4 regions of the Nonomuraea monospora genome follow, and region 4 is predicted to be linked to each of the others. Evidence: riboswitches for the same ligand, from Rfam matches in the RefSeq annotation. Region 4 holds a riboswitch; each other region holds the start of a gene.

Evidence for each region. A riboswitch is a leader RNA that binds a small molecule or an ion and turns the genes downstream of it on or off. The one in region 4 is predicted to bind cyclic di-AMP.
Region 1: linked by a shared signal. The riboswitch ahead of ABD331_RS49840 (hypothetical protein) and the one ahead of ABD331_RS28865 (C40 family peptidase) in region 4 are both predicted to bind cyclic di-AMP.
Region 2: linked by a shared signal. The riboswitch ahead of ABD331_RS32930 (C40 family peptidase) and the one ahead of ABD331_RS28865 (C40 family peptidase) in region 4 are both predicted to bind cyclic di-AMP.
Region 3: linked by a shared signal. The riboswitch ahead of ABD331_RS23115 (CHAP domain-containing protein) and the one ahead of ABD331_RS28865 (C40 family peptidase) in region 4 are both predicted to bind cyclic di-AMP.

The regions. Positions count from the first base shown of each region.
Region 1 covers NZ_BAAAQX010000042.1:81,133-84,680, forward strand. Annotated here, with positions in the region: gene ABD331_RS49825 (rod shape-determining protein) at 1-443, opposite strand, end outside; gene ABD331_RS49830 (class I SAM-dependent methyltransferase) at 726-947, shown strand; gene ABD331_RS49835 (DUF5302 domain-containing protein) at 1,016-1,216, shown strand; cyclic di-AMP (ydaO/yuaA leader) riboswitch at 1,382-1,517, shown strand; gene ABD331_RS49840 (hypothetical protein) at 1,702-2,418, shown strand; gene ABD331_RS49845 (alpha/beta fold hydrolase) at 2,685-3,524, shown strand.
Region 2 covers NZ_BAAAQX010000019.1:204,085-207,632, reverse strand. Annotated here, with positions in the region: gene ABD331_RS32940 (M48 family metallopeptidase) at 1-844, opposite strand, end outside; gene ABD331_RS32935 (gluzincin family metallopeptidase) at 856-1,713, opposite strand; gene ABD331_RS32930 (C40 family peptidase) at 1,813-2,337, opposite strand; cyclic di-AMP (ydaO/yuaA leader) riboswitch at 2,411-2,574, opposite strand; gene ABD331_RS32925 (C40 family peptidase) at 2,997-3,548, opposite strand, start outside.
Region 3 covers NZ_BAAAQX010000011.1:187,282-190,829, reverse strand. Annotated here, with positions in the region: gene ABD331_RS23120 (alpha/beta fold hydrolase) at 1-817, shown strand, start outside; gene ABD331_RS23115 (CHAP domain-containing protein) at 909-1,622, opposite strand; cyclic di-AMP (ydaO/yuaA leader) riboswitch at 1,635-1,771, opposite strand; gene ABD331_RS23110 (Gfo/Idh/MocA family protein) at 1,889-2,842, opposite strand; gene ABD331_RS23105 (aldo/keto reductase) at 2,930-3,548, opposite strand, start outside.
Region 4 covers NZ_BAAAQX010000016.1:57,253-60,800, forward strand. Annotated here, with positions in the region: gene ABD331_RS28855 (cytochrome P450) at 1-96, opposite strand, end outside; gene ABD331_RS28860 (LuxR C-terminal-related transcriptional regulator) at 281-493, shown strand; gene ABD331_RS28865 (C40 family peptidase) at 515-1,558, opposite strand; cyclic di-AMP (ydaO/yuaA leader) riboswitch at 1,565-1,715, opposite strand; gene ABD331_RS28870 (amino-acid N-acetyltransferase) at 1,982-2,563, shown strand; gene ABD331_RS28875 (RDD family protein) at 2,649-3,548, shown strand, end outside.

The DNA.
Region 1 (3,548 bases), on a different contig from region 4:
ATCACCATGTGGCCGGTGCGGTCGTCGGGTGACATCCCGCTGCCGAGCGCGGCGGCCAGCGCGTGCGGAATGAGGCGTACGGTCCTGGCGTCCGCCTCGTACGCGATGCTCTGCAGCGCCTCGCGGTCGATGGGCGTGGAGTCGCAGGGCAGCGCCATGACCAGGCGCGGCCTGGCGTACGGATGCCAGTGCACCTTGCGCAGGAAGTGCCGGATCATGCGGCGGGCCAGCTCGGCGTCGGCGGGCAGCCCGCCGCTGACGGGCCAGTGCGTGCGCCCGCCGGTCTCGGCGACGGCTTCCGCGCCGAACCCGACGATCTTGCCGGTGAGGCCGTCGCACATCACGACGGAGGGCTCGTCGAGCACGATTCCCTTGCGTTTGACGTAGATCCGCGTGCTCGCCGCCCCAAGATCCATCGCCAGGTCACGACCGAGGAGTCTCATCCCCGGATCTATGTCCGCACCCGTCTCAACACAACACCAGGAACGGAGCGGATCCCCTTTACCTGGTGTGATCGACTACGACCTGGAGGCCGGGCGGTACGACGAGACCCGGGGCGGCGGCGGAGGCGGTGCGCGGCCTGGTGCCTGAGCCGTCCGGCGCGCTGGTGGACGTCGCCTGCGGCACGGGGCTGGTGACCGGGGAGCCGGCGGCGCGCGGGCTGCGGGTGCTCGGCGTGGACGCCGCCGCCGGGATGGCGCGGATGGCCGGGACGGGTGCGGGTGGTGCTGGGGGACGGGCGCAGGCTCCCGATGGGCGACCGTTCGGTGGACGCGGTCACCACGATCTGGCTGCCGCACCTGCTCGACGACGCCCGCCCGGTCATCGCGGAGGCGGCCGGGCAGGGGTTGCGGCTGAGCGGGGAGTCGCGGTTCGTCGGTCACGGGCAGGGCCGTTCGGGCGGTCCCGACCCGGTCTTCCGGTTGCTGGCCTTCACTTCGTGGTGAGCCCGGTTTCGCGTCATAAGCGGTGCCGTGCGAAGCTGTGAACTGTCCCCAACACCATGGAGGTCCTCATGGCGGATACACCGGAGCCGGAAGTCAGCGAAACTCCCGAGGACGAGATGAAGCGCAAGTTCCGCGAGGCGCTGGAGCGCAAGCGCAACCAGGGCGCGGGCTCGGGCGCGGGTGGCAGGGGCGGCGACCCATCAAAGATCCACGGGGCGCACGGCCCGGCTGCGAGTAAAAGATCGTTCAGGCGCAAGAGCGGCGGCTGAGGCTGAAATTCGCGCGGGGGTACGGCATGCCGTGCCCCCTTTTTTCTTCCCGTGACAAGGTAGATCTTTATGGCGATTCATGGTGAATAGTTGGCAGATGTCCGATTCCGTGGCTAAGGTAATCGCCATTACCAGCCGGTGACCTAGTCCTTACCCCAGAGGGACCACCGGTTGGCGCCGAATCCCGAACCCTCGGGAACCGGGGAACCACCTCCGTTGGGGTGAATCCGGCCCTGTGCCGGTAGGGCATCTCCACGCCCGAACCCGTCAGCTAACCCGGTAGGCGTGATGGAGAGGACAAGTTACTTCATGCATCAGCGCGTCGTACCCCCGGACCGCGTCTTGCCGGCCGCCCACTGAGCGGCCCCCTTCCCCGAAGACTCGTATCTTGCGCTCCGCGTAGCGACCTCGCGGCGTTCTGCTGCGCCGCGCCCTTTTCCGTGAGTGCAACCTCCCTGTCCCCCAGTGAAGGGTTTTGCTGCTTCATGTCTGCCCGTTTTGGCCTGCGTTCCCTCGCCGTGCTCACCGCCTCCACCGTCGGAGCGCTGACCATCGCCGGCACCGCCGCCCACGCCGACTCCGACACCGACCAGAAGATCCTGCTCAAGGGCTCGACCACCGCCTCGTACTTCTGGGACGACGCCTCCGGCCGCGCCGGTGACACGGGCCTGCCGGCCAGCGGCAAGCCGATGCAGAAGGGGCTGGCCGCCAGCCCGAGCTGGCCGCTGCTGACCGAGGGCTACGTGGTCTACAAGGGCAAGAAGATGCCCTTCTTCGTCGGTGACCGCGGGCCTGGCACGCCGTCCAACCGCGGCATCATGCTGGACCTCGACGCCAAGACCTTCGCCGAGCTGACCGGCGGCGAGTTCAACTCCAGCACGCTGGGCGTGGACGGGATCGGCGGCGAGGGCCACATCGACGTCGACTACGTCATCACCAAGTGGGGCTCCGGGGTGGGCAAGAAGAACTATCCGGTGCCGTTCTCCACCGGCGCGTGGGCCGAGCGCGACACGAACCCCGCGACCCCGCCGCGGCCCGAGGAGGAGTCCTCCTCCGCCGGCGGCCAGCTCCTCAACGCGCCCGTGGGCGAGCCGAAGGAGTCGGGCCTGGTCGGTGGCGCGCTGACGGCGGGCGTGCTGTCCATGGCGGGCGGCGGCCTGATCCTCGGCGGAGAACGCCTCCGCGCCCTCCTCGTACGCTGACCCCGACCTGCGCGGATCCCGACGCGCGCGGATCCCGACGCGCGCGGATCCCGACGCGCGCGGATCCCGACCTGCGCGGATCCCGACGCGCGCGGATCCCGACCTGCGCGGATCCCGACGCGCGCAGATCCCGGCGTGTGCGGATCCCGACCTGCGCTGACCTCGACGCGCACTGATCCGGACGCGCGCCGACCCCAGTGCGCGCTCCCGGAATGCGGACACCTTTACGCGGCGGCCACCAGAATGACATTCTGGTGGTCGTGACCATGCGCGCAGCCGCCAACGGCATCGACATCGCCTACGAGAGCTTCGGCTCACCGGCCGGGCGTCCCCTGCTCCTCATCATGGGGCTCGGCGCCCAGCTCATCCAGTGGGACGAGACGCTCTGCGAGCTCCTCGCCGAGCAGGGACACCACGTCGTACGCTTCGACAACCGCGACGCCGGCCTGTCCACGCACCTGCACGAGCACGGCGCCCCCGCGATGGGAGCGGCGCCGCCCTACCTGCTGGACGACCTGGCCGACGACACCGCGGCCCTCATGGACGTGCTCGGCTGGACGGCGGCCCACATCGTGGGCGCCTCGATGGGCGGGATGATCGCCCAGACGCTGGCGATCCGGCACCCCGAGCGGGTGCTGACCCTGACCTCGATCATGTCCACGCCCGGCCCGTCCATCGCCCCGCCCACGGAGGCCGCCGCCGCGATCCTGATGGGCAGGCCGCCCCAGGGCCGTGAGGCGGTGCTGGAGCAGGCGGTGCGCACCTGGTCGACCATCGGGTCGCCGGGCTACGAGCTGGACCAGGAGCGGATCAAGGCGCTGGCGGCGCTGGCGTACGACCGCTGCTTCGACCCGGCGGGCACGGCCAGGCAGCTCGCCGCGATCATGGGCTCGGGTGACCGCACGGCGGCGCTCGCCCAGGTCAAGGTGCCCGCGCTGGTGCTGCACGGGGAGGCGGATCCGCTCGTGCCGCTGGTGGGCGGGCAGGCCACGGCCGCGGCCATCCCGGGGGCGCGGCTGGTGACGTACCCGGGGATGGGGCACGACCTGCCGCGCGAGCTCTGGCCGAGCTTCGTCGCGGAGATCACCAAGCTGACGTCGGCCTGAGCCCGCGTCGGTGGCCGGCGGTCT
Region 2 (3,548 bases), on a different contig from region 4:
TGGAGGAGAAGTCGTTGAACAGCGGCTCGAACACCACCGGATACACGAACGACGTCACCACCGTCAGCGCGAACGCGCCCACCGCGGCCGGGATCCACCAGCGCCGCACCTTGCGCGCCAGCGCCACCAGGGCCAGCAGCATGACGCAGAGCAGCACCGCCTCCACGCCGAGGTTCTTCAGCCGGTCGCCCGCCCAGGCGGCCCAGTCCTGCGTGGACAGGCCGAAGTCGCGCAGGATCGTCTCGACCCAGATGCCGAGCGGCCACCTGACCAGCTCGACCAGCGCGGTGATCACCAGCGTGCCGAGGACGACCCGCACCCACCACGGGCCCTTCAGCCTGCCCAGCACCCTGGCGCTGAACGGGGTGGCGACCAGGATGCCCGCGATGATGATCGTGAGGGCCAGCGCGATGTAGCTCGGCAGGGTGGTGGCCGCGTCGAACGCCCGCGCCCTGGCGAGCTGGGCGGCGCTGAAGTCGCGCGCCGGGTCGGGCGGGCCGCCGGACAGGACCTGCCAAGGGGTGCTGAACGCGGTCACGGCCAGGATCACCAGGCCCAGGAGGATCAGCGCGATGGCCGCCGGGCGCGTGGACGCGGCGTCCTCCGATTCCGCCGCCTCCGCCCGGCGCTCGCCCCCGGCCCCGCCTGCCGACGCGACCGTCTCCGGTGCCACCGGCTCCGGGGAGAACGCCGTCTCCGATGCCGCCGCCGTCTCCCGGGGACCGGCGCGCTCGCCGCCTGCCGCGTCCTCGTCCGGATGGCCGGCCGCGCAGACGGCGGCCATCGCCCCGTCCGTCACCTCCTCTTCCCGTGTCGCGTCGCCGATGTCTTCTCGATCGCTCATCTGCCTCCCCTTCACCCGAGCTGATCCCGCACGTACGCGCGCCACCGTGCCGTCAGTATGGCGACGGAGAGCCCCAGCGAGGCGAGCGCCTGATCGACGCCTCTGGCCCGGGCCGCACGGTAGAGCCACACCAGGGTCCCCTCACCGAAGCGGTCAGCGAGGAAGCGACACGCCAGCCAGGCCTCCTGGTACGCCCGGGCGAGCCGGTCCGGGTCGCGCCCGTCCGCCGCGAAAGCCGCAGGTCCGGGCAAAGCGTTCGGCAGCCGTCCGGCGCGCACCTCGGCGGCCAGTTCGGCGGCGGCGGTCTTCACGGGCAGTCCGGCGTCGCGGTAGCCGACGTAGTCGGCGAAACCCTCGTACAGCCAGACGGGCAGCCCTTCCGTGCCGGCCACGACGTGGGTCAGCTCGTGGGTCAGCACCACGTCCCTGCCGATGCGGCTGAGCGTGGCGAACGCCTCCGGCACGACGATCACGCGCCCGCCGTCGGCCACGGCGGCCAGCCCGTCGAGCCGTGCGGCCCCGGCCAGGCGGGCGGCGTCGCGATCCGACTCCGGCAGGACGATCAGGGGGCGTACGGGCCTGCCGAGCACGGCCGAGACCCGCGCGCCCGCGGCGTCGGCCCCGCGCGCCAGCTCGTCGAGCGGTTCGCGCCGGGCGGTTGCAGGGGCCACGACGTTTGCAGGGGCCGCGACGGTTGCGGGGGCCACGACGGTGGCGCGGCCTCCGCGGCTGACGGCCGTGCGCCGCCCCGGCCACAGGTCGCGCAGCTCGGGAGGGAGGATGGGGGCGTCCGGCAGCGGGGTGGCGGCGGCGGGAACGAGGAGCAGGAGGCCCGCCACCACGGCTCGCCGGCTCACCTGCTCGAACACGATGCCCGATCGTAGTGCCCCTGCCCGCGTGCGGGCGCCGGACGTGCGAGAGCCCCGTCCGAATCCAGGAAATACTCCAAGAATCCGGACGGGGCTTCTTCACATGCCGGGACGAACTGCGCCGACGAAGGACGATCGGCGCCATCCGCTCAGCTTGTCGATGCGTACCCGTTCACCTGTCCGCGGCGAGTGGATCATTTTGCCCTTGCCGACGTACATGCCCACGTGGCCGAGCCCGCTGAAGAACATCAGGTCACCGGGCTTCAGGTTGCGCCAGGAGACCTTCTGTCTGGTGCGGGCGAACTGGCTGCTCGCCACGCGCGGGAGCTTGACGCCGGCCTTCTTCCAGGCGAACTGGACGAGACCGGAGCAGTCAAACGAACCAGGCCCTGTGCCTCCGTACCGGTACGGGTCACCGATCTGGTTCTTGGCCACGGCGACGGCCTTGCGGGCCTTCGCTTTCTGCCGGGCGAGCTTGGCGGCCTTTAGCTGGGCCGTCGTGGCCTTCTGGGACGTCTTGGCGGTGGTTCGCGCCTTCACCGTCGTCAGAGTGGCCGCTTCGCTCGTCGTCTCCGCCTGAGCCGTTGGGGCATGGAGGATCAGACCTCCGGCCGTCACGGTCATCGTGAGTGCTACGCCACTCAGGGCAAGGCGGGACAGGCGGGGGTTCTGCAGGGGATTAGACAGGATTGCTCCTTGTGTCTTCCACGAACGCCTACCGGGTTAGCTGACGGATTCGGGCGTGGAAGTCGCCCTACGGCGCGATGGGCGCGCCGATTCACCCCTGATCCCTTGGGGAATTGGGATCGCTGGGTCCCCGGCTCCGTGCTCCTGGCTGCACGGATTCGGCAGGCCGCGTGCCCCGATCGAATGATGTGGGGATGCTCGGGGGAGCGGCCGGCGGATCTTTATCTGTCTCACATCGGGAGGGACCGATGCGGGTTCGCGGCGACATGGCTTGTGCACCGCGACGACGCCAGAAGGTACGCCGAAAGGTCAAGGATCGGCAAAGGGTGAGTCAGGTTGTAAAGATCAGATAGGGAGGTCAGTCAAGACGGAAACCCCTGCTGGAACACCAGGTTCTGTTACCATAATGTGACCCTGCTCACACTTCCGGATCGGCCTGGTTGTCAGGCGTCAATTGTCACCTAAGTCACATTTGACACGGTTTAAACGTGAGCCACGCCACTGGGAGCGCTCCCGCGCATGGAAAAGCCATCTACGATGCCGAATCGTAGATGGCCGGAAATGCGCGCGAGAGCAGGCCGAAACGGGCTCCGCGACTACGGGCGGATGGCTCCGACCAGGGAACGGCCGTAGGCGGAGAGCTTGACGACCTTGACGACGTCGCCGGTCTGCGGCGCGTGGACGATCTGCCCGTTACCCGCGTAGATGCTGACGTGTCCGAGCCCTTCACTGAAGATCAGGTCGCCGGGCTGCAGCGCGTCGAGCGACACCTTGCGGCTGGCCCCCCACGCCCACTGCTGCCACGTCGTCCGCGGCAGCGAGACTCCCGCCGCCGCCCAGGCCGCCTGCGTCAGGCCGGAGCAGTCGAAGCCGCGCGGCCCCGTTCCGCCGTAGATGTACGGCTTGCCCACCTGCGCGTACGCGAACCGCAGCGCCGCGGCGGCGCTGCCGGAGGCCGACCCGGTGTACTTGATGCCCGTGCTGTTGGGGTTGCCGGGGTTGTACGCACCCAGCTTGTCCAGCAGCTTCTTCTGCTGGGCGATCAGCTTGCGGATCTCGGCGCGCTCCTTCTCGACGGAGTCGCGCTCCTTCTCCGCGTCGTCCAGCGCCACCTCGGCCTTGTCGCGCTCGACCTTCAGCCCCTTGTT
Region 3 (3,548 bases), on a different contig from region 4:
CGTCTTCTACCGCGAGTCGCACCCCGACCGCCCCGACGCCCCCGTCCTGCTGCTCCTGCACGGCTTCCCGTCCGCCTCGCACCAGTTCCGCCGCCTCATGGACGCCCTCGGCTCCCGCTACCGGCTGATCGCCCCCGACTACCCGGGCTTCGGCCACACCGAGGCGCCCGGCGGCTTCACGTACACCTTCGACCGGCTCGCGGACGTCACGGAGGGGTTCGTGCGGCGGCTCGGGCTGACCCGCTTCGTGATGTACGTGTTCGACTTCGGCGCGCCGGTCGGCTTCCGGCTGGCCGGGCGGCACCCGGAGTGGATCGCCGGGCTGGTGGTGCAGAACGGCAACGCCTACACCGAGGGCCTGTCCGGCGCGGCCAGGGACTTCGTCGCGCTGCGGCCGGAGATCCCGGGCGCCGAGCAGGCGATCCGCGACCTGCTCACCCTGGACGGCACGCGCGGCCAGTACGAGACGGGCGTGCCCGACCCCGCCGTGGTAGCCCCGGACGGCTGGATACTCGACCAGTACTTCCTCGACCTGCCGGGCCGGAAGGAGGCGCAGGTCGCGCTGGCCTTCGACTATCACACGAACGTGGAGCGGTACGAGGCGTGGCAGGCGTGGCTGCGCTCGCACACCCCGCCGACGCTCATCGCGTGGGGCCGTGACGACCCGTTCTTCCCCGAGCCGGGGGCCCGCGCCTACCTGTGTGACGTGCCGGGGGCCGAGCTGCACCTGTTCGACACGGGGCACTTCGCGCTGGAGACGCACCTGGCGGAGATCGCGCCGCTCATCGCCGGCTTCCTCGACCGGGTGTGGTCCTGAACTAGCCAGGAAATGCGAGAGCGCGCGCCCCCCGGAGGGGACGCGCGCTGATCGCACTACGGCAAGGGGCAGGAAGCCTGGAACGTTCCGGTCAGCCGGCGTACTGCGGGTACCCGTACCCCACGACCTGCGACTTCGGCCGGACACGCTCTTCGACCTTGCCGTTGCCGGTGTTGCCCTCGACCGTCGAGATGGTGCCGTTCTGGTTGTCCTTGACGACGAACCCGACGTGCTGGATGTCGCTCAGGCTCTTGCCGCCGTCCCAGGCGAAGAACACGACGGCGCCGGGCTTGGCGGTGGTGCCCCAGCGGTGGTTGGCGGCGAACCACTTGGCGTGGGCGACGGTGTAGGCGTCCCAGCCGACCTGCGGGCGGGCGCCGGTCTGCTCGCCGACCCAGGAGACGAACATCGAGCACCAGGCGGCGTTCAGGTACGCGGAGCGGCTGCCGCCGTCGCGGGCGACGGTCTCGCCGGCGCGCTGGGAGCCGGCGTACCACTGCTGGAACTTGGTGCCGCCGCCGTAGGAGTTCTCGGAGGTGCCGACCTGGGCCTTGGCCATGGCCAGGACCTGGTCAGCGGTGACGGTGATCTTGGTCTCGGTGCGGTCGTTGTCCGCCGCGCCGGCCTTGTGGGCGGCGAGGGCGGTGGCGGGGTGCTTGGCGGCGGTGGCCGCGGCGACGCCCGTGGCGGTGTCGGCGTTGGCCGTCATGGCGTTCGCGCCGAGGGCGGAGGCGATGACGGTGACGCCGAGGGCGGCGCGGGCGATGTTGCTCTTCGACACAGCGTTGATACGGTTCATGGCCATCGAGGGAGGTGCTCCTTGCTTCCATGCCGCTTACCGGGTTAGCTGACGGGCTCGGGCGTGGAAGCTGCCCTACGGCACCGGAGTGCCGATTCGCCCCAAAGACATGGGTCCCCGGTTCCGCGCGGAGGCGGATTCAGCGGTCGCAGGACGATCCTGCGATGTTTCGTGCGATGGTCAGACATAGCCGGACAAACCGGACTTATGTCCCGAGATGCCCCATAAGGTAATACATGAGGCAAGAGGATTACAAATCCATAAAAGCTCAGCTAGGCAATCTGCCTGCGAGCGTCGGCCAGAAGCCCCATCATGGCAAGGGATTCGTCAAGAGGCATGATCGAGGATTCGGTCCTGCCTTCGGCCGTGGCGGCGCGGACTTCACGTAGCTCTCCGGCATATCCGTTGTCCGCCGGATCGAGCACATGCTCTTCCGGCTCCATGGAGGGCCCGGTGAGAACGATCCGCTGCGGAGCCCAGAACGGCGCCGGGATGTCCGCCCGCATCTGAGTACCTACAACACAGGCGGTGTTCGGGTAATTCCCGAGCAATGAGGCGGCCACGAGAGCGTGTCGGCCGCCGGGGTAGAGCAATGCCCCGGCCGCCTCCGCGTCCACCCCGCTGGGGGCCAGGGATCCGGTGATGCGCAGGTCAGCGGGCATGCCCAGGATGAGCTGGGCCAGCCCGAACGGGTAGATCCCCAGATCGAGCAGGGCGCCGCCGCCCAGCTCCGGAGCCCACAGCCGGTGGGCGGGGTCGTAGGGCGCGGCGAAGCCGAACGTGGCCTGCACCGAGCGGAGCGCGCCGAAGCGCGGATCGTCCGCGATGAGCCGGATGAGCGGGTTGAACCGCATCCACATGGCCTCCATCAGGAACACGCCCGCCTCGCGCGCCAGGCGCACCATCTTCTCCGCGTCGTCCACGGTGGCGGCCAGCGGCTTCTCGCAGAGCACGGCTTTACCTGCGGCGATGGCCGGCTCGGCGACCTCCAGGTGCTGCGCGTGCGGGGTGGCCACGTAGATCGCGTCCACCCCCGGGTCGGCGCACAACTGCTCGTAGGAGCCGTACGCCGACTCCGCCCCCAGCGTGGCGGCCAGGGCCTGCGCCCTGGCCAGGCTCCGTGAGCCGACGGCGGCCACCCGCATGCGGGGCTCCGCCGCGATGGCGGCCCCCACGGTACGGGCGATACCGCCGGTGGCCGCAATTCCCCAAGTGAAATCTCGCACGTCGGCGATGTTATAGGGCGGGTAAAGGAAGGGTTATGGGGGGATATGTAATTAAGGGCGCGGCGTCACAAATGTCACGCCCGTCACTCAGGTCATGTTGAACGTGTCGGGATCCGGCCCCAGTCGCTGTCCTTTGTTCAGCGCGCCGATGGCCGACATGTCCTCGGTGTCGAGGATGAAGTCGAACACGTCGATGTTCTCCTTGATCCGCGCGGGCGTGACGGATTTCGGGATCACCACGTTGCCGAGCTGCAGGTGCCAGCGCAGCACGATCTGCGCGGGCGTCTTGCCGTACTTGCCCGACAGCACCGCCAGCGCGGGGTCGGCGAGCAGCCCCTGGCCCTGCCCGAGCGGGCTCCAGGCCTCGGTGAGGATGCCGTTGGCCTCGTGGAAGGCGCGCATCTCGCGCTGCTGCAGGTACGGGTGGAGCTCGATCTGGTTGAGCGCGGGCGTGATGCCGGTCTCCTCCATGAGCCGGGTGAGCGTCTGCACCGTGAAGTTGGAGACCCCGATGGCCCTGGCCCGGCCGTCACGGTAGATCTTCTCCATCGCCTTCCACGCCTGCACGTACTTGTCCTGCTGCGGCACCGGCCAGTGGATCAGGAACAGGTCGACGTGGTCGAGGCCCAGCCTGGTGAGGCTCTCGTCGAAGGCGGCCTCGGCGCGGCCGTGGTCGCCGTTCCACAGCTTGGTGGTCACGAACACC
Region 4 (3,548 bases):
CAGAAATTCGCGATCGAACGGATCAAAACCCAGGATGTCAACGGGGTCGGAAACCGCGGGTTCCGGAGCGCCGGAAGGCTCCTTGGGATCGCTCATCGCGGGCTGATCGGTGCTGACATATCGCGAGTAGGTCACATATATCGGATCATGTCAATAGCGCTCGTCAAGAGCAGAGATTGTCATGCTTGACGACCTTTCCACGATGCGTTTACCGTCTGCGAGGAGCGACTTTGGCCCGGTCCCGAGGCCACTGTTCAGCTGTTGGGGGGGAGGGCTCCCGATGGATGTGCTCACTGAAGGCATTGAGCTGAGCCATGCGGATCTTGCGCTGCTGGCGGAGCTGGCCAAGGGAGTCACGGTCGACCGGGTGGGCAGACGCCTGGATATCAGCGGGCGTACGGTGCGCCGCAGGTTACGCGGCATCTGTGATCGCATCGGTGTCGCCACGGCGATCGAAGCCGTGGCCTGGGCGGCCCGCCGCCAGTTGATCTAGCGGCGGGGAGGCACGGGGAGGTCAGTCGGCGATGCGTACCGCGCCCGCGAACGGCCTGTTGGCGAGCGAGGCGATCCGCACCACGTCACCGGTCTGCGGCGCGTGCACCATCATGCCGCCGCCGAGGTAGATGCCGACGTGGTGCAGGTCGCTGTAGAAGAACACCAGGTCGCCGGGCCGCAGCTCCTCGCGTGAGATGTGCCTGCCCGCGGTCCACTGGCTGCCGGTGTAGTGCGGCAGGGAGATGCCGACCTTCTGGTAGGCCGCCATGACGAGGCCGGAGCAGTCGTAGGAGCCGGGGCCTTCCGCGCCCCAGACGTACGGCTTGAGCTGCTGTGTGAGCGCCCAGCGGGCGGCCTGCGCGGCCTTGCCGCTGCCGGCGATCGGCAGGTTGACGCGCTGCGCCCGGGTGCCGGGACGGCCGGCCTCGCCCAGGGCCCGCCTGAACAGGTTGCTCTCGACCTTGGTGACCAGCTTGGTGATCTTGTCGCGCTTGCCGTCGAGGTCGGAGACGATCTCCTGGACCTCGTCGATGCGGGCCTTGGCGCCCGCCCTGGCGCGCTCGGCGGCCTCCCTGGCCGCGGTGACCTGGTTGACCTCCGCGCCCTGCTGCTGCTCCAGCACGTCCATGGTGGCGGCGCGGTCGAGGAAGGTGTCGGGGTCGCTGGAGGTGGCGAACGCCAGCATGCGGTTCAGCCCGCCGGTGATGTACGCGTTCTGCGCCAGCATCGCGGCCTTGGCGCGCTTGGCCTCCAGATCGGCCTCGCTGGTCGAGAGCGTCTTCTGCGCCGCGTCGGCGGCCTTCTTGGCGGTCTTGAGCTTCTCGCGCTGGCCGTTGTACTCCTCGGTCAGCGTCTCGATCTCGTTGTGCATCTTCTCGACCTGCTTGGCCAGGTCCTGGAGTGACGGTTCCGGGTCGGCGGAGGCGGGGCCGACGGGAATGGCTATCAGGAGGGCGGCGAGTGTGAGACTCACCACACCGCCCAGGCGGCGTGATCGCCCGAGCCGTTCCTGAGGGCGGGCGTGCCTGCCCGCCGCCTTCTCCCCGCCGTTGCGCGTGCGCACCAACCATGCTCCCTTCCTCGACGCCGACCGGGTTAGCTGACGGGTTCGGGCCGGAGCAGCCCTACCGAACCGACTCGGATTCACCCCGGGGGCGGCGATGGGGGTCGCCGCCTGTGGTTCCCCGGCTCCCCTCGCGGGGATTGGGCGTGCCCCGCGCGCGCGACACGCGGGGAACATCGTCGCTGGACACTAATGCACTCCGAGTTCGTGCTCAACCGGAACTGCCGAGTTCATAGAGGTTTCACAACCGAAGGGTCACAAGGTGATCTCGTGCCTGGCCGTGCAGAACGGGCTTTATGTCCCCTTCGTTGCGGCTTCAGCCGGATGCGGGAAGCGTGCTCATATGGCCACCTGATGTAACAGGATGGGGCGAGACATGGGAGTTAAGTCTGAGCCGTAATGACATCTGTACTCTGGAGAGCCATGGAGCAGGTGGCCGAGCTGAGAACGTCCGAGACCGGGCCCGAGACCGCGGTGGTGGTCCGGCGTGCCCGCACGCCCGACGTGCGGACGGTCAGGCGTCTGGTCGACACCTACGCGGGCGCGGGCCCGCGGCTCCTGGAGAAGGCCACCGTGACCCTGTACGAGGACGTGCAGGAGTTCTGGGTGGCAGAGCTGGGCGGGCAGGTTGTCGGCTGTGGCGCGCTCCACGTGTTGTGGGAGGACCTCGCCGAGGTCCGCACCGTAGCCGTGGATCCCGCGTGCCGCGGCATGGGCGTCGGCCATCGGATCGTCTCGGCACTGATACAGCACGCCAAGGATCTGGGTCTGCGACGTGTATTCTGTCTGACTTTTGAGGTCGACTTCTTCGCGAGGCACGGCTTTCGCCCGATTCAGGGCACGCCGGTCTCACCAGAGGTGTACGCCGAACTCCTGGCCTCGTACGACGAGGGCGTGGCGGAGTTCCTCGACCTGGAACACGTCAAACCGAACACCCTGGGCAACACCCGCATGCTGCTCCATCTGACATCGGGTGACGCGGACCTTGACCAGATGGAAAGGTGATTGTTGATACCTATGTCGATACGTTGGGCAGCACAGGCATGTGTCCTGACACGTGCCACATGCGCACTCGAAGCGAGGTGACACGGTGAGCACCGGACAGCCGCCGTATCCACAGGACGAATCCGGCGAGAATCCCCCTTACGGGCAGCAGAACGCGGGCCGCCACCCCGGCGAGCCCGACCCGGACGTGACTGTGGTCGGCTACCGGGCGGACGACGCCTACGGTCAGCAGCCCCAGTATGGCCAGCAGCAGCAGGGCTACGGCCAGCAGCAGGGCTATGGCCAGCAACCCCAGCACGGCCAGCAGCAGGGCTACGGGCAGCAGGGCTACGACCAGCAGCAGTACGGTCAGCAGCAGCAGGGCTACGGCCAGCAGCAGCAGTCCCAGCCCGGCTACGGCCAGCAGGCTCAGTACGGCCAGCAGCAGGGTTACGGGCAGCAACAGCAGCAGGGCTACGGCCAGCAGCAGCAGTCCCAGCCCGGCTACGGCCAGCAGTACGGCGACCAGCAGGGCTACGGGCAGCAGCAGGGCTACGGCCAGCAGCCGGCCTCAGGCCAGCAGGGTTACGGCCAGCAGCCGGCCTCCGGCCAGCAGTACGGCCAGCAGCCCCAGTCGCAGCCCGGCTACGGCCAGCAGGCTCAGTACGGTCAGCAGCCGCAGTCCCAGCCGGACTACGGTCAGCAATACGGGCAGCAGCAGCAGTCGCAGCCCGACTACGGCCAGCAGTACGGGCAGCAGCAGTCGCAGCCCGGCTACGGCCAGCAGGCCCAGTACGGTCAGCAGCCGCAGTCCCAGCCGGACTACGGCCAGCAGGGCCAGTACGGTCAGCAGCAGCAGGGCTACGGCCAGCAGGAGTACGGACAGCAGCAGCAGTCCCAGCCCGGCTACGCCCAGCCCGGTTACGGCCAGCAGGGCTACGACCAGCAGTACGGTCAGCAGGGCTACGGCCAGCAGCCGCAGCAGTACGGGCAGGGCGGCTACGGC